DNA from 2 places in the Bacillus sp. PK6-16 genome. Region 2 is predicted to be linked to the other one. Evidence: predicted binding sites of a transcription regulator. Region 2 holds the regulator's gene; the other holds the start of a gene.
What was found. Region 2 encodes Rex, which represses fermentation and respiration genes when NADH is low (regulators of the CRP and FNR family bind a similar motif). Its sites were predicted from a motif close to TTGTGAAATATTTCACAA; they were not measured.
Positions count from the first base shown of each region.

Region 1: M1D66_RS20330 (formate/nitrite transporter family protein) is a predicted target of Rex. The motif match lies at 8,774-8,791, and genes of this name have one in related genera.

Region 1 covers NZ_CP096511.1:3,964,512-3,976,099, reverse strand. Annotated here, with positions in the region: gene M1D66_RS20375 (YncE family protein) at 1-472, shown strand, start outside; gene M1D66_RS20370 (response regulator transcription factor) at 465-1,136, shown strand; gene M1D66_RS20365 (sensor histidine kinase) at 1,140-2,540, shown strand; gene M1D66_RS20360 (FadR/GntR family transcriptional regulator) at 2,956-3,612, shown strand; gene M1D66_RS20355 ((Fe-S)-binding protein) at 3,781-4,500, shown strand; gene M1D66_RS20350 (LutB/LldF family L-lactate oxidation iron-sulfur protein) at 4,517-5,938, shown strand; gene M1D66_RS20345 (LutC/YkgG family protein) at 5,938-6,648, shown strand; gene M1D66_RS20340 (prepilin peptidase) at 6,762-7,484, shown strand; gene M1D66_RS20335 (cyclic-phosphate processing receiver domain-containing protein) at 7,499-7,810, shown strand; gene M1D66_RS20330 (formate/nitrite transporter family protein) at 7,838-8,689, opposite strand; gene M1D66_RS20325 (TerC family protein) at 8,891-9,685, opposite strand; yybP-ykoY riboswitch at 9,776-9,942, opposite strand; gene M1D66_RS20320 (TrkH family potassium uptake protein) at 9,981-11,300, opposite strand; gene M1D66_RS20315 (alpha/beta-type small acid-soluble spore protein) at 11,410-11,588, opposite strand, start outside.
Region 2 covers NZ_CP096511.1:5,040,433-5,052,020, forward strand. Annotated here, with positions in the region: gene guaA (glutamine-hydrolyzing GMP synthase) at 16-1,554, opposite strand; purine riboswitch at 1,719-1,820, opposite strand; gene groL (chaperonin GroEL) at 1,961-3,595, opposite strand; gene groES (co-chaperone GroES) at 3,634-3,918, opposite strand; gene M1D66_RS25780 (CPBP family intramembrane glutamic endopeptidase) at 4,309-5,058, shown strand; gene M1D66_RS25785 (YdiK family protein) at 5,055-5,246, shown strand; gene M1D66_RS25790 (redox-sensing transcriptional repressor Rex) at 5,276-5,905, opposite strand; gene M1D66_RS25795 (ABC-F family ATP-binding cassette domain-containing protein) at 6,093-8,018, shown strand; gene tsaD (tRNA (adenosine(37)-N6)-threonylcarbamoyltransferase complex transferase subunit TsaD) at 8,504-9,520, opposite strand; gene rimI (ribosomal protein S18-alanine N-acetyltransferase) at 9,520-9,963, opposite strand; gene tsaB (tRNA (adenosine(37)-N6)-threonylcarbamoyltransferase complex dimerization subunit type 1 TsaB) at 9,977-10,669, opposite strand; gene tsaE (tRNA (adenosine(37)-N6)-threonylcarbamoyltransferase complex ATPase subunit type 1 TsaE) at 10,650-11,123, opposite strand; tRNA gene M1D66_RS25820 (tRNA-Asp) at 11,298-11,373, opposite strand; tRNA gene M1D66_RS25825 (tRNA-Met) at 11,377-11,453, opposite strand; rRNA gene rrf (5S ribosomal RNA) at 11,466-11,581, opposite strand.

The DNA.
Region 1 (11,588 bases), 1.1 Mb from region 2:
TGATACGAAGAAAAAAGAAGTTATTCAATCCTTTATGATTCCGCCAGCATCAACAGGAGCGACGATTAGTCCTGATGGGAAAGAAATATGGATTGGCGGACATGGTGATGGAAATCAAGTAAATGAGAAAGTGTTAGTGTATTCTTTACAGAGTGGAGAAATGGTGCGTTCTTTACACGCTCCATTTATGCCTGTGAATATAACGAGGGATAGTAAGTACGTATATGCACTCAGTCATGGGTCGAATACACTTAGAAAGTTTGATATTAGAACATATAAAGAAATAGCTTCTGTAGAAGTAGGGTCGAATCCATTTGCATTTTTTGAGAGCGGAGCAGAAGGGTATGTAGCCAGTTATGATAGTGATGAAGTGTGCGTTATAGATATGAAGAATTTGAAAATAAAACAAACAATTAAAGTCGGAAAAGGACCGTTTCAACTCATAGAGAGGGAAGGGAAGGACAATGAATAAATATAGAGTGCTAGTTGTAGATGATGAAAGTGATATGAGACAGCTTGTTGGAATGTATTTGGATAACTTTGGATATGAGTGGGGAGAAGCTGAGAATGGAAAAGAGGCTCTTAAAAAACTAGAAACGGATCATTATGATTTCGTTGTATTAGATATAATGATGCCAGAAATGGATGGACTTTCAGTTTGTAAAGAAATTAGAAAAACGTCAGATGTGCCGATTATATTTTTAACGGCAAAAGGTGAAGAGTGGAATAGGGTGAACGGCTTACGTATGGGAGCAGATGACTATATTGTAAAACCGTTTAGTCCTGGTGAATTGGTTGCCCGTATGGAAGCTGTGCTAAGAAGATATACAAAGCAAGAACAGCAAGAAGAGATTCAATTTGGACCAATTCTTATCAATGAAAAAAGTAGACGAATAGAGGCGGATGGTGAGTCGATTTCTCTTACTGTAAAAGAGTTTGATTTATTATATTTTCTTTGCCAACATACAGGACAAGTATTTAGCCGGGAGCAATTACTTGAAAAGGTATGGGGATATGATTATGCCGGAAGTACAAGAACGGTAGATACGCATGTGAAAACGATGCGCTTGAAGCTTGGAGAAAGTGGAAACTACATTCAAACTGTTTGGGGTGTAGGCTATAAATTTGAGGTGTAACGTATGTTTACGATGGTACAAAAACTTTGGCTTACAGTAGTATGTGCAGTATGTGTAACAGTGTCCTTTCTTTATTTCGTATCTTTATACTCGTATGAAAAATTATACGTTGATAATTTAAAAGCTTCGTTAGTAATGGAAGGAAAAAGTCTTGCTGCTCAATATGATAAGAGTGAAGGAATATCAACTTTTGAAGAGAAAGTAAGATCGTTTGATCAAATATCTAGTTCAGACGTTATTTTCGTGTCTAATCCGCGTGATTTAAGCGCATGTTTGCCTTTTGATGTGCATCATCATTCTCTTATAAGTGAAGGAGATAGGCAAACGCTATTAGACGGGAAAACTGTGACAAAAATAGGATATGAAGAACATTTTGACCGTAATATTATGGGGGTTGTCATCCCTGTATTGGAAAATAAAAAATTAGTCGGAATTGTCTATTCGTATATTCCTTTAAAAAGTATAAAAGATTTAATCTATGATATGGGTCTTATTTTAGCACCGTTAGCAATTGCTATGATTTTAATTACGATATGGGTTGGAAGGAAAATTATAATTGCAATTACGAAGCCACTTTCGCAAATGGAGCGGGTTGCAAATCATTTGGCTACGGGAGATTTTTCGGAGCGGATTACAGTTTCTTCAGAGGATGAAATTGGACGATTAGGAAAAGCATTTAATAAAATGGCAAATTCATTAGAAACAGAAGATGTAAAGCGTAAGGAATTTTTAGCAAATGTTTCGCATGAACTTAGAACACCACTTAGTTATATAAAAGGGTATAGCGAGGCTATTTTAGATGGTGTTGCAAAGGGACCGCAACAGGAAAAAGTAACGCAGCTAATTCATAAAGAAGCAGGTCGTATGCAGCGTCTCGTTCATGACTTGTTAGACTTAGCACAATTAGAAGGTGAGCACTTTCCGTTAAAGAAGCAACCTATCGTTTTTTCACAGCTGATTGAAGACGTATTAGATACGTATGAGATTAAGTTTATAGAAAAGGAAATTCATATTTCAACTAATTTAAATCCAGAGGTCATTGTCATGATTGATGAAGATCGTATGCAACAAGTGCTTCATAATGTGTTAGATAATGCGATACGGTATACAAATCAAAAAGGAAATATCGTTATAACTTTAGAGCAAATCGATGATTACTGTGAATTAAAAATAAAAGATACAGGAATTGGTATTGATATAGAACATTTGGAGAATCTTGGAGAACGCTTTTACCGAGTTGATAAAGCGAGAAGTCGTCAACATGGTGGAACAGGTTTAGGCCTTGCTATTGTGAAACAAATTGTTCATATACATGGTGGACAGTGGAAAATTGAAAGTGAAAAAGATAAGGGAACAACGGTTATTATTAAACTGAATGTACAGGATGAGGGGAGCATGTTCTAATTTTTAGGACATGTTCTTTATATTGAAGAAAATATTTATCCCGATATTCGCCGGGCAGTAAGACCCTCACCTCAAAATTCAACGGAAGCAAAGAAGTTAGGTGGAGGCCCTGCTGCCCGTAAAAGTCCGATTCGTGAGGGCTAATAATCAGTGGGCGATGAACAAAACCCCCACTGATTAAAGTTTCACTTTATACGTAAAAATATAAATTAATATGTAATAAATATCGAAAATTTGACTATTTTATGAACAAAACATTTGTACTTCTTATCAATTCGGTCTAAAATAGTTATGATGCAAAGTTCTTATAAATCGTTTCAATTGTTGTTTGGAAGATACTGAGGTGATTTAACTGGAGTACAAATCTATTAAACCGAAAAAAATTTACGAAGAAGTATCTGAAGCTATTTTAACAATGATTAAAAATGGTACGTTAAAACCTGGTGACAAACTACTCCCTGTGCATCAATTAGCTGAGCAGTTTCAAGTTGGCAGATCTGCTGTTCGTGAAGCGCTAAGTGCGCTAAGAGCGATGGGCTTAATTGAGATGAAACAAGGAGAAGGTACATATGTGAAGAACTTCGATTCTTCTTCATTAACGAAATCATTAAACAATAGATTATTAATGAAGAAAGAAGATATTTTGAATTTATTAGAAGTACGAAAGGTGCTTGAAGTGGGGGCAGTTCGAGTAGCGGCGGCAAAACGTACGGAAGATAATTTACAAAATATGAAACATTGGTTAGATGAAATGGCAAAGAGCATTGGAGATGAAAAGGCTGGCGAAAAAGCCGATTTTCAATTTCATATGGGAATTGCAGAGTCTTCGCATAATAACATTTTGCTTGAACTCATGAATCATGTTTCAGAGATGATTGCTGAAACAATTGGTGAATCAAGACGCATTATTTTATATGGTGAACAAACGACATCAGAACGACTTATAGAAGAGCATCAAGTTATATATGATGCGGTGTTAAAACAAGATGTAGAATTAGCGCAGCAAGCAATGCTAGATCATTTAACAAATGTAGAACATATTGTCACAGGTAAAAACGATATAAATTCGTAATTTAATCTTTTAAAAATTTAATTTTCTGATAAAATAGAGAAAGATTAAGTAAGCGTTTTCTTTAGAAGAGGGAGAGGATAGGCCATGGTTGAGCCTATTTCTTCTCTACTAAGTCATCTGATGACCATATGTTTGTTGGTGAAGTTGTAAAAAGGGGGAGTAATAGTTATGAAAGTTACTTTATTTGTTACTTGTTTAGTCGATATGTTTGAAACAAATGTCGGCAAAGCAACAGTTGAAGTGTTGGAGCGTTTAGGTTGTGAAATTGAATTTCCAGAAGCACAAGTTTGTTGTGGTCAGCCTGCTTATAATAGCGGCCATGTAGAAGCAGCAAAAGAAGCGATGAAACATATGATTGAAACTTTCGAAGATGCAGAATATATTGTTACGCCATCTGGTTCTTGTGCGACAATGTTTCATGAGTATCCGCATGTTTTCAAAGATGATCCAAAGTGGGCTAAACGTGCACAAAAAGTTGCTGATAAAACTTATGAATTTACACAGTTTATTGTAGATGTTTTAAAAGTTACAGATGTTGGTGCAAGTTTACCAGGGATAGCTACTATTCATAAATCATGTCATATGACGCGTATGCTTGGAGTAAAAGAAGCACCAGGAATTTTATTATCAAATGTAAAAGGATTAACTGTGAGAGATTTGCCAAACGTGCAAAATTGTTGCGGGTTTGGGGGAACGTTTTCAGTTAAGATGACTCCAATTTCTGAGCAAATGGTAGACGAAAAAGTAGATAGTGTCATGGAAACAGGTGCAGATTATTTAATCGGTGCAGATTGTGGGTGTTTGTTAAACATTGGCGGACGTATTGAGCGTTTAGGAAAAGAAGTAAAAGTAATGCATATTGCTGAGGTACTGAATAGTCGCTCATGAAGGGGGAACATAAGCTATGTCTATGAAAATCAGTGAGAAAAAATTTAATGATCGCGTTGGTGATGGAATTCAAGATTCGTTTATGCGCGGAGCAGTATCTTCTGCACAAACGCGTTTATATACGAATCGCTTAAAAGCTGCAGATGAATTAGGAAACTGGGAAGAGTGGCGTGAACTAGGTGAACAAATTCGTCAACATACGTTAGAAAATCTGGATTATTACTTAATGCAGTTAAGTGAAAATGTATCAAAAAGAGGCGGACACGTGTACTTTGCGAAGACGAAAGAGGAAGCTGCAAAGTATATTCAAGACGTTGCCAAAAAGAAACAAGCGAAAAAAGTAGTAAAATCAAAGTCGATGGTAACAGAAGAAATTAGTATGAACCATGCGCTTGAAGAGATTGGCTGTGAAGTGTTAGAGAGTGACTTAGGAGAGTATATCTTGCAAGTAGATAACGATCCACCTTCACATATTATTGCACCTGCACTTCATAAAAATAGAACGCAAATTCGCGATGTATTTAAAGAAAAGCTAGGCTATGAAAATTCTGATGACCCATATGAAATGACAAAGTTTGTTCGTAAACAACTTCGTGAGAAATTTATGGATGCAGAAATTGGTGTAACTGGTTGTAACTTTGCTGTTGCAAATACTGGATCTCTTTGTTTAGTAACGAATGAAGGTAATGCAGATCTTGTTATGTCAATTCCTAAAACACAAATTGCGGTAATGGGTATGGAACGTATGGTTCCGACAATGGAAGAATTAGATGTTTTAGTTGGTTTACTATGTCGTAGTGCAGTAGGTCAAAAATTAACAAGTTATGTAACAGTAGCAGGACCAATTCAAGAAGAGGAAGTTGATGGACCTGAAGAATTCCATTTAGTGGTTGTTGATAATGGTCGCTCTCAAATTCTTGGATCTGAATTCCGTTCCGTATTACAATGTATTCGTTGCGCTGCTTGTGTTAACGTATGTCCTGTATATCGTCACGTTGGTGGACATTCATATGGATCGATTTACTCAGGACCAATCGGTGCGGTATTAACACCGCTTCTAGGTGGATATGATGATTACAAAGAGCTTCCTTATGCATCTAGTTTATGCGGAGCATGTACAGAAGCTTGTCCAGTAAAAATTCCATTGCATGATTTATTATTAAAACATCGTCAAGTCATCGTTGAGCAAGAAGGTCGTGCACCACTTGCAGAAAAACTAGCGATGAAAATGTTTAGTATGGGTGCTTCTTCAGCTGCTTTATATAAAATGGGTTCAAAAATGGCACCAGCGGCAATGAGTCCATTTACATCTGGTAATCGTGTATCAAAAGGTGTTGGACCACTTAAAAACTGGACGGATATTCGTGAATTCCCAGCTCCAAGTAAAGAACGATTCCGTGATTGGTATAAAGATCATAAGAAAGGCGGGGATAAATAATGACAGGATTAATTCAAAACCGTGATGCCTTTCTAGATAACATTGCAAAAGAACTTGGGCGCGCACGTAAAACAGAAGGTGTAGAGCGTCCAGTATGGAAAAGTAATGTGAATATAGAAACGTTAAAAGATTATTCACAAGAAGAATTACTAGAAGTGTTTAAAAAGCAATGTACAAACATTCATACAACTGTAGTAGAAACGACAAATGACCGTTTAGGTGAAGACCTTCAAAAAGTAATCATGGAAAACGGCGGGGGACCTATTTTATTATCAGCAGATGATCGTTTTGATGCATATGGTTTAACATCTTTATTTAAAGAAGAACTTCCAAAGCGAGACGTTGAAGTAAACGTATGGGATCCAGAGAGAAAAGACGAAAATATGCGTTTAGCTGAAAAAGCGAATATTGGTATTGCATTTAGTGATTATACATTAGCCGAATCTGGTACAATTGTTGTACAAAGTCATAAAGGGCAGGGACGTTCTTTACACTTTTTACCGACTGTATATTTTGCTATTATTCCACGTGAAACACTTGTGCCTCGTATTACACAAGCAGTTCAGGATATGAACTCACGCGTAGAAAATGGGGAGACAGCGGCATCTTGTATTAACTTTATTACAGGGCCAAGTAACTCGGCTGACATTGAGATGAATCTTGTTGTCGGAGTACATGGACCATTAAAAGCAGTATATTTCATCGTATAAAAGAGGGGAAAGCAGGCCGGAAAATGGCCTGCTTTTTTAGTAGAATAAAGGATAATATGAAGTAGAAGTTCTCTCCTTTTTTTGCTATGTTTTTTTGGAAAGGAGAGGAAGGGATGTTCACTTATTTATATGCACTGTTAGCAGGGATGGTGTTTGGTTCTTTTTTTATGTTAGTTGCGGTGAGGGTTCCATTAGGTGCGTCTATTATTACCCCGCGTTCACATTGTTATTATTGCAAATATGTGCTAAGGCCAAAAGAACTAATCCCCATCATTTCATTTTATATACAAAGAGGCTGTTGTACGAATTGTAAGAGGAAAATTCCAATTATATATGTAGCATTTGAATGTATAACAGGAAGTATATTTCTTCTTACCGTGTATATGATTGGAATAGAACGAGAACTTATTATCATTTTATCCCTTTTTTCGCTACTTCTTATTATTTCAGTTACAGATTACTTATATATGTTAATTCCTGATTGTATTTTAATTTCGTTTGCCGTTTTACTCATTCTCGAAAGTATTTTTGTACAATTAGTTACTTGGACAGATAGTATAGTTGGTAGTGGTGTTATATTCCTTTTGTTATATTGCATGCAAAAGATATATCCAGAAGGGCTTGGCGGAGGAGATATAAAACTACTTTCGTTACTTGGTTTTATAGTAGGAGTGAAGGGAGTTTTTATCGTTTTATTTTTAGCATCTTGTTTTAGTCTTTGTTTTTTCGGGATTGGTATCGTATTAAAACGTATAGAAGTAGGAAAGCCAATTCCATTTGGTCCTTTTATTAGTCTTGGGGCAATGTGTTATGTATTGGCCGCATATTCAAATTAGAGAGGGAGTCAAAAATGAACGTATATATGGATGATCAAAGAAGTTGCCCGTTCGGGTATGTGTCCGCAACTACGGTAGAATGTGCCTTGCAAATGGTTCGGAATTATGATGTGAATATTCTTTCCCTTGATTTTAATATGGGGTGGAGAGCAAAAAATGGACTAGATTTTGTAGAAGCTTTTTGTACAGAGGGATTATATGTGAATGAAATTCACCTTCATACGAATGATGTCATCGGTATGCACAAGATGAAACAGAGAATGGATAAGGGAAAAGAAGAAGGAGAAATTAATCCTCACCTTGTTGTTAAATACGTGGGAAGCTAAAAACTCCAAAGTAAAACTTTGGAGTTTTTAATGTTTCATATGTGCTTGTAAAGGAATAATCTCTTCTTGTTGAGCTGCTGCGATTTCAGTTTCTTCCTGTTGAACTTCAGGTGTTTTCTTTGTTAAGTAGTGGTATACCATACCGACAAATACTGATCCGCCAATAATGTTACCGATTGTAACAGGAATTAAGTTATGAATAGCACCTGAAAAAGAAATTGTCTCAGGATGCGGTGAAACTAAAGATAAAGCAAAGAGTGATAAGTTTGCAATACTATGTTCGTAACCAGATAAGAAGAATGTGAAAACAAGTAGCATCATGACTATTATTTTTGCTGTGTCACCTTTAACCTGAGAAGGTAAGAAACAAGCAAGACATACGAGCCAGTTACATAAAATGGCTTTAAAGAATAACTGCATTGTAGGTGTGTTCATCTTTCCTTCAACGACTTTACTCATTAAGTGACCGTGATCAATTGCTTCAAAAATTCCAGTTGCGTAAAATAGTAAGGCAAAGAATAACGCGCCGGCTAAGTTACCTGCATAACAAGCAACCCAGTTACGTAGTGTATCAGAAATCGTTGTTTCTTTTCTTAAAGTTGCTACAGTAAAGTACATTGTGTTCCCAGTAAACAATTCAGCACCGCCATATATAATAAGTACGAGAGCAATCCCGAAAAACATAGAAGCAGCTAAATAAGTTGCTGGTGAATCTGCAATGTGAAAAAAGTTACCTAATTTAAAACATAGTACAATAATAAAACCGATATAAATACCCGCAAGTGCAGCACGAATGAAATATTGCATTGGGTTTGTATCTAGTATTTTCTTTTTGCTTTTAGCCAGTTTGACAACATAATCTAGTCCTTGTTCTAGCATGAGTAATACGCTCCTTTAGTAAATCTTCTATAAATACTCCTTATATAAATAAAGTACATGGAATTGTTCTCACTTTCAATAAGTTTGTGCAATGTTTCACAAAAAGGACATACATACATTAAGAAAGCGTTTACAAAAGGTAGTATAATGGAATTTTTTCTGGACATTGGGAGGAAGAAAGAAAAAGAAAAAGCGCTGTAATTACAGCGCTTTTTCGTCTAAATTCTTTTCTACTTTTACTTCTACTTCTTTTGAGAAGAACCAACCACCAACTGCGATTCCGACTAATACAATCCAGAATGTAAGCTTCCACGGAGTGGATTCTGGGAATGAATGTGGAATTACATTTAATGCAGGGTGTGCTAATGTATAAACTGCTAGCTTCACACCAACCCAACCTACAATTAAGAATGCTGCGGTTTCAAGTCCTGGTTTACGTTTTAAGATTTGTACGAAAGCAGTTGCTGCAAATCGCATAATGATTAATCCGATAAGTCCACCTACAAAGATAACAGCGAATTGTCCAGTATCAAGACTACCAATTGTACCTAATCCTGTTTTTGGTAAAGTCATTGCTAGTGCAACAGCAGCTAAAATTGAATCAACTGCGAAGGCGATATCAGCAACCTCAACTTTAAATACAGTCCACCAAAAGTTCTCTTGTTTTTTCTTTGCTTCTTTTTCTTCTGTTTCTTCATCTGTGTTCTTTTTAACATATGTTTTAAATAAGTGATTACCAGCGATAAACATAAGGTAGATGGCACCGATTGCTTGCACTTGCCATACATCGACTAAGAACGAAATCATAAATAACGATCCAAATCGGAAAACAAATGCCCCCGCTAATCCATAAAATAGTGCTTTCTTTCGTTTTTCTTCTGGTAAATGTTTTACCATAATTGCAAGAACAAGAGCGTTATCAGCTGCTAAAATCCCTTCAAGTGCAATTAGGATGAGTAATACCCAACCATACTCCAATAATAATGATACATCCATGTACATTCTCCTCTCATTTCTATAAGTTCTAAATAAGTGAAGAATTTCCCCACTATTTAGTTTCCCCATACTCCTGCCTATTAACTTTGGAAGAATCTGGAAGTGAATGCAAAAAAGACCTCTGCCGTTAATAGGCAAAGGTCTTGCTAGACATATGTAATAAAAAATGCCAACAAAGCCGGAAGAACTAAGTTCTACGTAATGACGACTTTGTTTCCAAGAAATATTCTTGGACGCTACTCCCCTTTGGAGATATGTTATTGTATTCTCATTATATGGATAATTTATACGGTTGTCAACCTGTTAAAATATCTTCATTCGGATATTTTATTTTCAGGTTCTTTTTACGAGCAAATGAAAAAGCCAATGTTAAAGGACCCATTTTCCCGAAAAACATCATAAAGATAATAATAGCTTTTCCGATTATAGTTAAGTGGGGTGTTAAATTCATACTGAGGCCAACAGTCCCAAATGCTGAAAATACTTCGAAAGCACTCATCAATAGAGGAACTCGCTCAGTAATACTCAAAATTAAAATAGCAAAAAAGATAAATGAAATTGAAATAATAGTAATGGTTAATGATTTGACAATGAGAGTATCTTTAATGGATTTTTTAAATACGACAATATCCTCTTGTTGTTGTAAAAATTTAAATACGCCAAAAAATATGATTAAAAATGTTGTTAACTTAATCCCACCACCAGTTGAAGCGCTACCAGCACCAATAAACATAAGGAGCATCATTAATAGGAGAGAAGGTTTTGACAATGTAGAAATATCAACAGTATTAAACCCGGCAGTTCGCGTTGAAATTGCTTGAAAATAAGAGGCCAATCCTTCTTCAAATGGGGTAAAACCTCTCATAGAAAGGGAGTTATGGAACTCGAATATAAAAATAAAAAGGGTAGCAATAATGTTGACGATTAGAGTAGAAGAGAGCATAAGTTTTGAATGTAGTGTAAGGTTTTTAAAGTTTTTCTTTCTTTTTATGTCTACGATTACTGTAAAACCAATTCCACCTAAAATGATGAGAGAGGAAATGACGAGATTGACAAGAATGCTATGAGAATGGGACATTAAATTATCGCTCCACACAGAAAAGCCAGCATTGTTAAAGGCTGAGATTGAATGGAAAAAACTATAATAGATCCCTTTCATAACCCCATATTTTGGTACCCATTCAAAAGAAAGAATTATAGTAGCGATACATTCGACTGTAAAAGAGAATAAAAATAATGCTTTGGCAAGACGGATGATGCCGCCGATATTCGTTTGATTTAATGCTTGTTGCAGTAAAATTCGATTTTGAAGACCGATTTTTCTTCCGAGCATAATCGCAATTAAGACAGCAAAGCTCATAATGCCAAGCCCGCCAACTTGTATAAGCGTTAAAATGACACATTGTCCAAACAAAGTAAATACTTTTCCAGTATCTACAACACCAAGCCCAGTAACAGTACAAGCGGAAACGGTTGTAAATAAGGCATCGAGCCATGAAATGGACGTTGTCGTAGCAATGGGTAGTTTTAATAAACATGTGCCGACAACTGATAATACAAGAAAAGACAAAGTAAGAACGCGGGGAGGGCTCATGCTAATATTAATCCGTTTCATTTTACAGATCGCTCCTTTCGTTTTGATTAGTATGTGAAAAAGCACCATTATGTATGTTGAAAATAGAAAGAGGCAGAGAATATCTGCCTCTAAGCCATATGTTATATTATTATCCACGTAATTGTTGTTGAGCTAAAGCAACAAGGCGTTTTGTTACTTCACCGCCAACTGAACCGTTAGAACGAGATGCTGTATTAGATCCTAAGCTTACACCAAATTCTTGTGCAATTTCATATTTAAATTGTTCAAGTGCTTGTTCTGCACCTGGAACTAATAATTTGTTTGTTT
Region 2 (11,588 bases):
ACCTTTTTATAAATACTATTCCCACTCAATAGTTGCTGGTGGCTTACTCGTTACATCATACACGATACGGTTAACGTGTTTTACTTCGTTTACGATACGTACAGAGATTTTCTCTAATACGTCCCAAGGGATACGTGCCCAGTCAGCTGTCATACCGTCGATAGATGTTACCGCGCGGATACCTACTGTGTAATCGTAAGTACGCTCGTCACCCATAACACCTACGCTACGCATACCAGGAAGCGCAGTGAAGTATTGCCAAATTTCACGATCTAAGCCCGCTTTAATAATTTCTTCACGTAAAATCGCATCAGATTCACGAACGATTTCTAATTTCTCTTCTGTGATTTCACCTAATACACGAATACCAAGACCCGGTCCTGGGAATGGTTGACGCCATACGATTTCATCAGGAATTCCTAGTTCAGATCCTAATACACGTACTTCATCTTTAAATAACGTATTTAAAGGCTCAATTAATTTGAACTGCATGTCTTCTGGAAGTCCACCAACGTTATGGTGAGATTTAATTGTTTGTGCAGTTGCTGTACCACTCTCAACGATATCTGTGTAAAGTGTACCTTGCGCTAGGAAGTCCATACCTTGTAATTTTGACGCTTCATCATCGAATACGTAAATGAATTCGTTACCGATAATTTTACGTTTTTGTTCTGGATCTTCTACACCTTTTAACTTGTCCATGAAGCGGTCTTTTGCATCCACTTTAATAACGTTCATATGGAAGCCTTCACTAAATGTTTTCATAACGCCTTCCGCTTCGCCTTTACGAAGTAAACCGTGATCAACGAAAATACATGTTAATTGGTCGCCGATTGCTTTATGGATTAATACTGCTACAACAGAAGAGTCTACACCACCGCTAAGTGCGCATAGTACTTTTTTGTCTCCAACAGTTTCACGGATCTTTTCTAATTCTACTTCGATAAAGTTCTCCATGTTCCATCCTTCAGAACAACCACATACGCCGAATACGAAGTTTTTAATTAAATCGTTACCGTGCTCAGAGTGACGTACTTCTGGGTGGAATTGTACACCGTATAAGTTTTTCGCTTCATTGCTCATACCAGCAATTGGGCAAGACTCACTTGTTGCGTCTACTACGAATCCTTCAGGTAAACCAGTTACTAAGTCACCATGACTCATCCATACAACTTGCTCTTCTGGAAGGTTCGCATATAATTTTGATTCGTTCTCTACTTTAAGAACAGCTTTTCCGTACTCACGGTGATTTGCACGCTCTACTTTACCACCGAAGTGTTGCGTCATAAGCTGCATACCGTAACAAATACCGAAGATTGGTAAACCTAGTTCAAAGATTTTTTCATCACAATGTAATGCACCTTCACCGTATACACTATTTGGTCCACCAGAGAAAATAATCCCTTTTGGATTCATTGCTTTAATTTCTTCTGCAGTAATTGTATGTGGATGAAGTTCACTGTATACACCGAACTCACGAATTCGACGTGCTATTAACTGATTGTATTGACTTCCAAAATCTAAAACGATAATTGTATCGTGTTGTTTCTTCAAAATAATCACCCCAACGTTAGTTCTCGTATATAAATATTTTCACCAATTTGGCGAAAAGCATTACCAATATAATAAAAAAAGCCAGTCCTCCGCCTCTAGTCTCATAACAAAGAAAAGGCAGGGGTCTGGCTTTATAAAGAAAGATAGTCTCCGCTCTTTATAAATATAAGACACACTGCCTTCATAGTCAGGTTGTTTACGGTAACCCGGTAGAGACTCTCAAACCATATCATTGAGGATATATGAAGGATCGTTTTATATTATCTTCCTAGATTCTAACAATGAAGTATCAATATGGTCAAGAGAGAAAGCGACAAAATTCTACAGAAATTCATTTCCTTTTCTAAAAAACATAAAAAAACATCCATTTCTATATAGAAATGGATGTTTTTTAGGACAAACGGAATTACATCATTCCGCCCATACCGCCCATGCCCATGCCGCCCATGTCAGGCATTGCTGGTGCATTTGGTTCTGGCTTGTCAGCAACTACAGCTTCAGTTGTTAAGAACATAGCTGCAACAGATGCTGCGTTTTGAAGTGCAGAACGAGTTACTTTAGCTGGATCTACGATACCAGACTCAAGCATGTTAACCCATTCGCCAGTAGCTGCGTTGAAACCAACGCCTACTTTTTCGCCTTTTAGACGCTCTACAACTACAGATCCTTCTAGACCAGCGTTGATTGCGATTTGACGAACTGGCTCTTCTAGTGCGCGAAGTACGATGTTGATACCTGTTGCTTCGTCGCCTTCAGCTACGATAGAAGCTACTTTTGTGTATACGTTCATAAGTGAAGTACCACCACCTGCAACGATACCTTCTTCTACTGCTGCACGAGTTGAGTTAAGTGCATCTTCAATGCGAAGTTTGCGCTCTTTTAACTCAGTTTCAGTTGCTGCACCTACTTTAATTACTGCTACGCCACCTGCTAGTTTAGCAAGACGCTCTTGTAATTTTTCACGATCGAATTCAGAAGTTGTTTCTTCTAATTGCGCACGGATTTGACCGATGCGAGCTTCGATTTGTTCTGTGCTTCCTACACCTTCAACTACAGTTGTGTTTTCTTTTGTAACAACAACTTTACCAGCGCGTCCTAAAGATTCAACTGTAGCAGATTTTAAGTCACGACCTAATTCTTCAGTGATTACTTCGCCACCTGTTAAGATTGCGATATCTTCTAGCATTGCTTTACGACGGTCACCAAATCCAGGAGCTTTAACAGCTACTACGTTGAATGTACCACGAAGTTTGTTCACTACTAATGTAGCTAAAGCTTCGCCTTCAACATCTTCAGCAATGATAAGAAGTGGTTTACCTTGTTGTACCACTTGCTCTAATACTGGTAAGATTTCTTGAATGTTAGAAATCTTTTTGTCAGTGATTAAGATGTATGGGTTATCAAGAACTGCTTCCATTTTGTCAGAATCAGTAATCATGTAAGGAGATGCATATCCACGATCAAATTGCATACCTTCTACTACGTCTAATTCTGTTGTGAATCCTTTAGACTCTTCTAAAGTAATAACGCCGTCGTTACCAACGCGCTCCATTGCTTCAGCGATTAATTGACCTACTTCTTCGTCAGCTGCAGAAATAGCAGCTACTTGTGCGATAGAAGATTTGCCTTCGATTGGTTTAGAAATCGTTTTTAATTCTTCAATTGCAGCAGTAACAGCTTTTTCGATACCTTTACGAAGACCCATTGGGTTCGCACCAGCTGTTACGTTTTTAAGACCTTCACGAATCATAGCTTGCGCTAATACAGTTGCAGTTGTTGTTCCGTCACCAGCTACGTCATTTGTTTTGCTAGCAACTTCTGCTACTAATTTCGCACCCATGTTTTCGAATGCATCTTCTAATTCGATTTCTTTTGCGATTGTTACACCATCATTTGTAATAAGTGGTGAACCAAATTTTTTCTCAAGTACAACGTTACGACCTTTTGGTCCAAGCGTAACTTTTACTGCGTTTGCAAGAGTGTCGACACCGCGAAGCATCGAACGACGTGCTTCTTCACTAAATTTAATATCTTTTGCCATAATAATTGACCCCCTTGGATTTTTTAAGATTTATATAATTAACCGATAACTGCTAAAATGTCACTTTCACGTAAAATCAAGTAGTCTGTACCTTCATATTTCACTTCAGTACCTGCATATTTTGAGAAGATGATAAGATCACCTGCTGCTACCTCTAAAGCAACACGCTCACCATTTTCAAGCACTCGACCAGTACCTACTGCAACAACTTTACCCTCTTGTGGTTTTTCTTTTGCGGTATCTGGTAATACGATACCACTTGCTGTTTTTTCTTCTGCTTGAACAAGCTCAATTACAACGCGATCACCTAATGGCTTTAGCATGAACAATAACCTCCTCATTTTGTTATGTAAATTTTATTTATTAGCACTCAAGTCATCCGAGTGCTAACACACTTATAATAATAAATAATCTCAATTTCTTTTGCAAGTAAAAAAATCATAATTTTTTCGCAAATTACTATATAAACTTTCTATATAGAATACTGCCTTTACTATATGAATCGTTGTTTCCCCTACTCGTATGTTACAATATGAAAGACACCCTAAGTTGTTTTCGCTAAACGCACAACTTTTTCCTGTCTCTTACTTCAATTTCAAATATGTATTAAAAAAAAATCATAATTCGGATGAAAGTTTATATCGTAGATAACATATTTACATGTTATCCTACCTCATCTCATACACTAGAGTTAGAAAGGATGGTTAAACCATTTGAAGAAACAATACTGGTGGATTATCGTTACATACATTTTAATGCAGTTATCTGGCGTTGTTGGATTACCACTTCTCCTAAAAACAGGACTCTATGATAATAGAGGATTTACCATTGAAGAAAAAGGACAAATCATAACGGGACACTGGGCAATCATTAGCTTCTTTATTGCATTATGTATCGTGCTTTGGTTACTTAGAACAGATATTCGTGACAGGCATTTAGATCCAATGCGCTCTTCTGTTCCAGCTACTATTGGATGGATTTTTATCGGGTTCTTCTTAGCAATCATCTCACAATCCATTGCAGGTATGATTGAAATGTATGTATTTGGGGTTCCACGTGAATCTGAGAATACAGACAGACTGATGGACATCGCAAGAACGATACCTTGGTTCCTTATTGTTGTATCTATAATTGGACCTATCTTAGAAGAAATCGTATTTAGAAAAATTCTATTCGGCACGCTTTATAAGAAGTTTAACTTCTTTATCGCAGCTATCATTAGTTCGCTTGTATTCGCAGCAATTCATTTTGATTTTACTCACTTATTGGTATACACTGCTATGGGGCTCGTATTCGCCTTCTTATATGTGAAGACGAAACGTATTATCGTTCCGATTGCAGCTCATGTTGCGATGAATACATTAGTCGCTATTGGGCAAATTTTTATGAGCAATGAACAAATTCAAGAAATGATTAAAGAAGCTGAAAAAATGCAAGGCTTTATCGGAGGATTTTTTGTATGAGAAACTCACCATTGTTCATGGCTGCACTATACTTCCTTCTTGGATGTATCTTTACACGCTTCGCCATTACGAACGTGACAGATACAATCTGGAATATGTGGACAATACTATTTGCAGTTATGGCAACAATTGATTTTAATTTGGCACTTCGCCTTATATTAGTTAAATTCACAAAGAAGAAACAATAATAAAACGCAGAGGTCGCTTCCTCTGCGTTTTATTGTGGATAGTTTTTCAAAAAGTAAACTAATGTTTGTAACTCTACAGCTAAGTCAATATGATGAATTCTAATATTCTCTGATACGTTTAATCGCGCTGGTGTGAAATTCAAAATACCGTGCACGCTTGTTTCAGCTAATCTATCTGCTACAGCTTGCGCTACTGTAGCCGGTACTGTTAATATTGCCACTTGTATATCATTTGATAATCTCTCTTCTAATTCATCTAAATGATATACAGGAATGCCCCCGATTTCTGTTCCAACTTTCTCTTCACTAACATCAAATGCCATTTCAATTTTTGTATTATTGTTTTTCGTGAAATTATAATGTAAGAAAGCGGTCCCTAAATTACCTACTCCAATAAGTGCTACACGTGTTATATCATCTTGATCAAGTGTTTCGCGGAAAAATGATAATAAATAATTTACGTTATATCCATATCCCTTTTTCCCTAACGCTCCAAAATACGAAAAATCTCTTCGTATTGTTGCGGAATCTACTTTTACTGCCTCACTCAATTCGGCCGATGAAACACGCTGCTTACCAGAAAGAGATAAGTTTTGGATAAATCGATAGTATAGAGGCAATCTTTTAGCAGTGGCTTGTGGAATCTTTTGCTGATCCATATGACCTCTCCTCTCTTCCTATCTTTATTCATATACTTTAATCAAATACAGAAGTTTAGCACTCATTAAATTCCTTGTATAATAAAGAGAAGAAGTATTCTCTCTTTATTTTAAACTATACACTATTTTTAGTATGATTGAGAAATATAAACATGGCAAAGTTAAGAAATTATTTGAGGTGAAAACATTGATTTTATTACAAGTAAACGCGCTTTCGAAATTATACGGTGCAGAAACGATTCTTGCAAACATAAAATTGGAAGTACAAACAAAAGATCGTATCGCATTAGTTGGAAGGAATGGAGCAGGAAAATCTACATTATTAAAAATTATCGCTGGTGAATTATCTCATGATGGTGGCGAAATTATAAAACCGAAAGATGTCTCAATCGGATATTTAGCTCAAAATACTGGACTAGAAACGTCTTTAACAATTTGGGATGAAATGCTAACCGTCTTTACCCATTTACAGCAAATGGAGACAAAACTCCGAAGGCTTGAGCAAGAAATGGGAAAAGAAGAAAACTTTTCAAACGAAGCTACATATGAAAGATTGTTAGCTGATTATGACCAATTACAACTCAATTATAAAGATCAAGGTGGATATCAATATGAAGCGGATATTCGCTCCATTTTAAGCGGCCTTGGCTTCCCAGTTGAAACGCACCAGACGACGATCTCTACTTTAAGCGGCGGGCAAAAAACAAGATTAGCTCTCGGGAAATTATTATTAACAAAACCAGACTTACTTATTTTGGACGAGCCTACAAACCATTTAGACATCGAAACATTAACATGGCTTGAGCAATATTTGCAAGGTTATCCTGGCGCAATATTAATCGTCTCACATGACCGTTATTTCTTAGACAAACTCGTTACACAAGTATATGAAATTTCGAATAAAGAAAGCAGACGATTTGTTGGTAACTACAGTAAATATTTAGACTTAAAATCAGCATTATATGAGCAAGAAATGAAACGTTACGAAAAACAACAAGATGAAATCGCAAAACTTGAGGACTTCGTTCAAAAGAATATAGCTCGCGCTTCTACAACGAAACGTGCTCAAAGTCGCCGTAAACAACTAGACAGAATGGAATTATTAACGAGACCATTAGGGGATTCTAAGTCAGCATCATTCCACTTCGATATTGAAAAACAAAGTGGAAATGATGTTTTACAAGTAAATGATGCAACCATCGGCTATGATGAAAACCCTATAATTGAACATGTAACTATGCGCTTAACTCGCGGAGATAGTGTTGCTTTAGTTGGTCCAAACGGAATTGGGAAATCCACATTGTTAAAATCCATTGTGAATAAGTTACCACTATTAAATGGTGATGTTTCTTTCGGATCAAATGTATCTGTTGGTTATTATGATCAAGAACAAGCAAACTTAACATCTTCTAAACGGGTTTTAAATGAACTATGGGATGAATATCCACTGCAACCGGAAAAAGAAATCCGTACTATACTTGGGAATTTTTTATTCACAGGAGATGATGTACTGAAACCAGTATCTTCCCTTAGTGGTGGACAAAAAGCTCGATTAGCTCTTGCAAAACTTATGATGCAAAAGTCAAATTTGTTAATTCTAGATGAGCCTACGAACCACCTCGATTTAAATAGTAAAGAGATTTTGGAGAATGCTTTAATTGATTACCCAGGGACTCTTCTATTCGTCTCACATGACCGCTACTTTATTAACCGTGTAACAACGACTGTGGTTGAGTTATCAACAGAAGGTGCACAGGAATATTTAGGGGATTACGATTACTACGTTGAAAAGAAAAATGAAATGATTGAACGTGCAGAACTTGAACAGCAAGAAAGTGACGTTCCTGTTCAAAAGGTGGTTGCACAAGAGAAATTAAATTATTTAGAAGAAAAAGAGCGTAAAAAACTAGAGCGTCAACGCACTAGAAAAATTGAAGAGCTAGAACAAAGTATAGTGGAATTAGAAGAAGAAATTGCTACGTTAGAAGATCAACTTTGCTTACCAGAAATATATGCAGATTATGAAAAAGCTAGTGAAATTACAATGAAAAAGCAAACGCTACAAGAACAACTTGAAACTTGTATGGCAGAATGGGAAGAGCTGCATGTATAAGCATATTTAAATAAGGAAGATGTCTCATAAGTCAGGATTTTTGACTATGCGACATCTTTTTTTCTTTTAATACAGAAACAATTTTTTGAGTATATCAATCGTAACTTAGAATATACCAACGATTTTTCAAATATATCTATTGTAACCCTATATATATTAACAATTCGACACGAAATATCGATTTAACGACAAAGATTGACAATATTAGCATCTTCTATAATAGGGGGATGTTTCAAAATGTTTTTCGGGGATATCTTCTTACTTTTTATTTCCCGAAAAAGAACAAACTCAAAGGTCTGACATCATCCTATTTATCCACAAGTTTATACACATATCCACCTTTATAAAATAAACATTAAAATAACTTTTCCACATTATCCACAACCAACAAAAAAGTTATCAACATTTTATATACACAATAAAACCCACATTATCAACAGATAATATGGGTTTTATCCACAACCTGTGGTTAATTATGTGTATAACTATGCTTCAATATCTAATCCTGGATTTGCATTTAAGGCTAATGTTGCACGCTTACCTTGTTCATAAGCAATTGTCCCTGCCGCTGCAATCATCGCTGCATTATCTGTGCATAAAGATAGCGGCGGAATAATTAATTCAATGTTTTCTTTTTGTGCAAATTCCTCTTCTAATCGCGCACGAAGCCCTTTATTAGCAGCTACTCCACCAGCAAGAAGTAATTGCTTTACATTATAAGCTTCTGCTGCACGAGCTGCTTTCGTTACAAGTACATCTATTACACTTTCTTGGAAACTTGCCGCTAAATCTTCTGGTGCAATTTCTATACCGCGCTGTTTTGCGTTATGCACAGTGTTGATAACTGCTGATTTCAATCCACTAAAGCTAAAATCATACGAATCCGGTTCTAGCCATGCACGAGGCAAATCAATTGTCGGTTCTCCTTCATGTGCAAGGCGATCAATATGAGGACCACCTGGATATGGCATAGATAACGTACGAGCTACTTTATCATATGCTTCTCCAGCTGCATCGTCTCGTGTTTCACCAATTACTTCGAATGAACCATGTTCTTTCATATAAACAAGTTCTGTATGCCCACCAGATACAACAAGTGATAATAACGGGAATTGAACTTCTTTTACTAAACGGTTCGCATAAATATGACCAGCAATATGATGAACACCGACTAACGGAATATCATGTGCAAACGCTACTGCCTTCGCTGCATTTACTCCAATTAGAAGTGCTCCTACTAAACCAGGACCTTCTGTTACAGCAATTGCATCAATATCATCAAATGTGATGTTTGCTTCCTTTAAAGCTTCTTCTAACACAACTGTAATTTCTTCTACATGATGACGTGATGCAATCTCTGGTACAACGCCGCCAAAACGTTTATGACTTTCAATTTGTGATGCAACGACATTCGCAATAATTTCCGTTCCATTTTTAACAACTGCTACTGCTGTTTCATCACAACTTGTTTCAATACCAAGTATAATCGTATTTTTTTCCATTATATATTCACCCACATTACGAGACCATCTTCCTGATTGTCTGCATAGTATCGTTTACGAATCCCACCATTTTGAAATCCGTATTTTCTGTATAACTGCTTTGCTACTTCATTTGATACACGTACTTCAAGTGTCATTGTTTTTACCCCTAGTTCTTTCGCTTCAGAAATAACTGCTTTCAATAGGGCATCTCCTAACTTTTGACCTCGGTATTCTGGCAAAATAGCTATATTTGTTATATGTGATTCATCAATAATTATCCACAATCCACAATACCCGACTACACGACCATCTTTTTCTAACACAATATAATGTGCATGTTCATTCATCGTTAATTCACGGTGAAAGGCATCTGCAGTCCAAGGAGTTGAAAAAGACGCTTCTTCAATAGCTACAATTTGAGCAATATCATCAAGCTCCATCTTTCTAAATATCATATCCATCTTCTGCAAGCTCCTACTTGTTTTGACTTTCTAACCACTTTGTTTCAGCTTCAGCTAAACGAAGATAGCTTGGAACAAACGTATGCACATCTTGTTCTTCTTTTTGTAATCCTAAGAATGCTAGCTCACTTGGTCTTGGGTTATTTTTAGTAAATGGAGCGAATACAGCTTGATCACCTAAATGTTCTATAATTGTTTCTTTATGCAATTTAACATCGTTACCGATAAATAAAACAGGCTGTCCTTTATCTTTTAACATTTGCAACCAGTCTACAATAAGAATAATTCGGTCTTCTTCTATTGAAGTTAACTGCTCTCCTTCATATGTATATAACCCAGTATAAATTTGCCCACGTCTTCCATCAAATAAAGGACAAATTAACCCGTTAAAGTTAGCACCGTTTGCAGCTACTACCTCTAAACTTGATACACCGACAATTGGTATTTGAAGTGACCAAGCTAATGTTTTCGCCGCTGTCACGCCTATGCGAACACCTGTATAGGATCCAGGTCCAGCAGCTACAACGATTTTAGTTAATTCCTTCGGTTTTACGCCACACTCTTTTAACAGTTTCTCTACAGCTGGCATAAGACGTACAGAATGGTTTTTTGCTAAATTTGTAATGATTTCCCCAATTACGTTTCCTTCCTCAATAAGGGATACACCCATTACGTAATTTGAAGTATCAATTGCTAGTACTTTCATCTTGTAATAGCTCCTCACATAATCTAATATAGCGATCTCCAATTGGCTCGAGTATAATTTTTCTTGTGTCATCTCCAGCATGGAATAAACTAATTTGTAACTTTTCATTCGGTAAATATGCTTCTATTAAATGAGCCCATTCTACTACCGTAATTCCTTCACCGTAGAAATATTCATCAAAGCCTAAGTCCTCTTCACTTTCTGCTAAGCGATACACGTCCATATGATATAGCGGTAATCTTCCTTTATATTCTTTGATGATATTAAAGGTAGGACTATTTACAACTCTTTTCACTCCAAGACCTTTTGCTAGTCCCTTTGTAAAAGTCGTCTTACCAGCTCCAAGATCTCCTTCTAAAATAATTACGTCTTGTGCCTCTACGAGCTCACCTAGTTTTTCTGATAACCTTTGTGTTTCCTCAGAAGATTTTGTTGTTACTTCATATTTACTCACAGACTTCACCTACTTTACTCACAATGTTCTCTGCTCTTTATTATACAGGTTTTGAATATATAAAAAAGTCCTTAGGAGTTGTCCTAAGGATAGTTTGACTGTCTTTATTAGTTTTTTGTTAAAACAAATAAAAAAATACGAAACAACTTGTTTCGTTCTTTTCTTTATATGAAATGGCGGTCCCGACCGGGGTCGAACCGGCGATCTCCTGCGTGACAGGCAGGCATGTTAACCACTACACCACGGGACCATTTGGTTGCGGGGACAGGATTTGAACCTGCGACCTTCGGGTTATGAGCCCGACGAGCTACCGTGCTGCTCCACCCCGCGACAATATAAATAGCTTGGCGACGTCCTACTCTCACAGGGACAAGGTCCCAACTACCATCGGCGCTAGAGAGCTTAACTTCCGTGTTCGGTATGGGAACGGGTGTGACCTCTCTGCCATCATCACCAAACTATGAA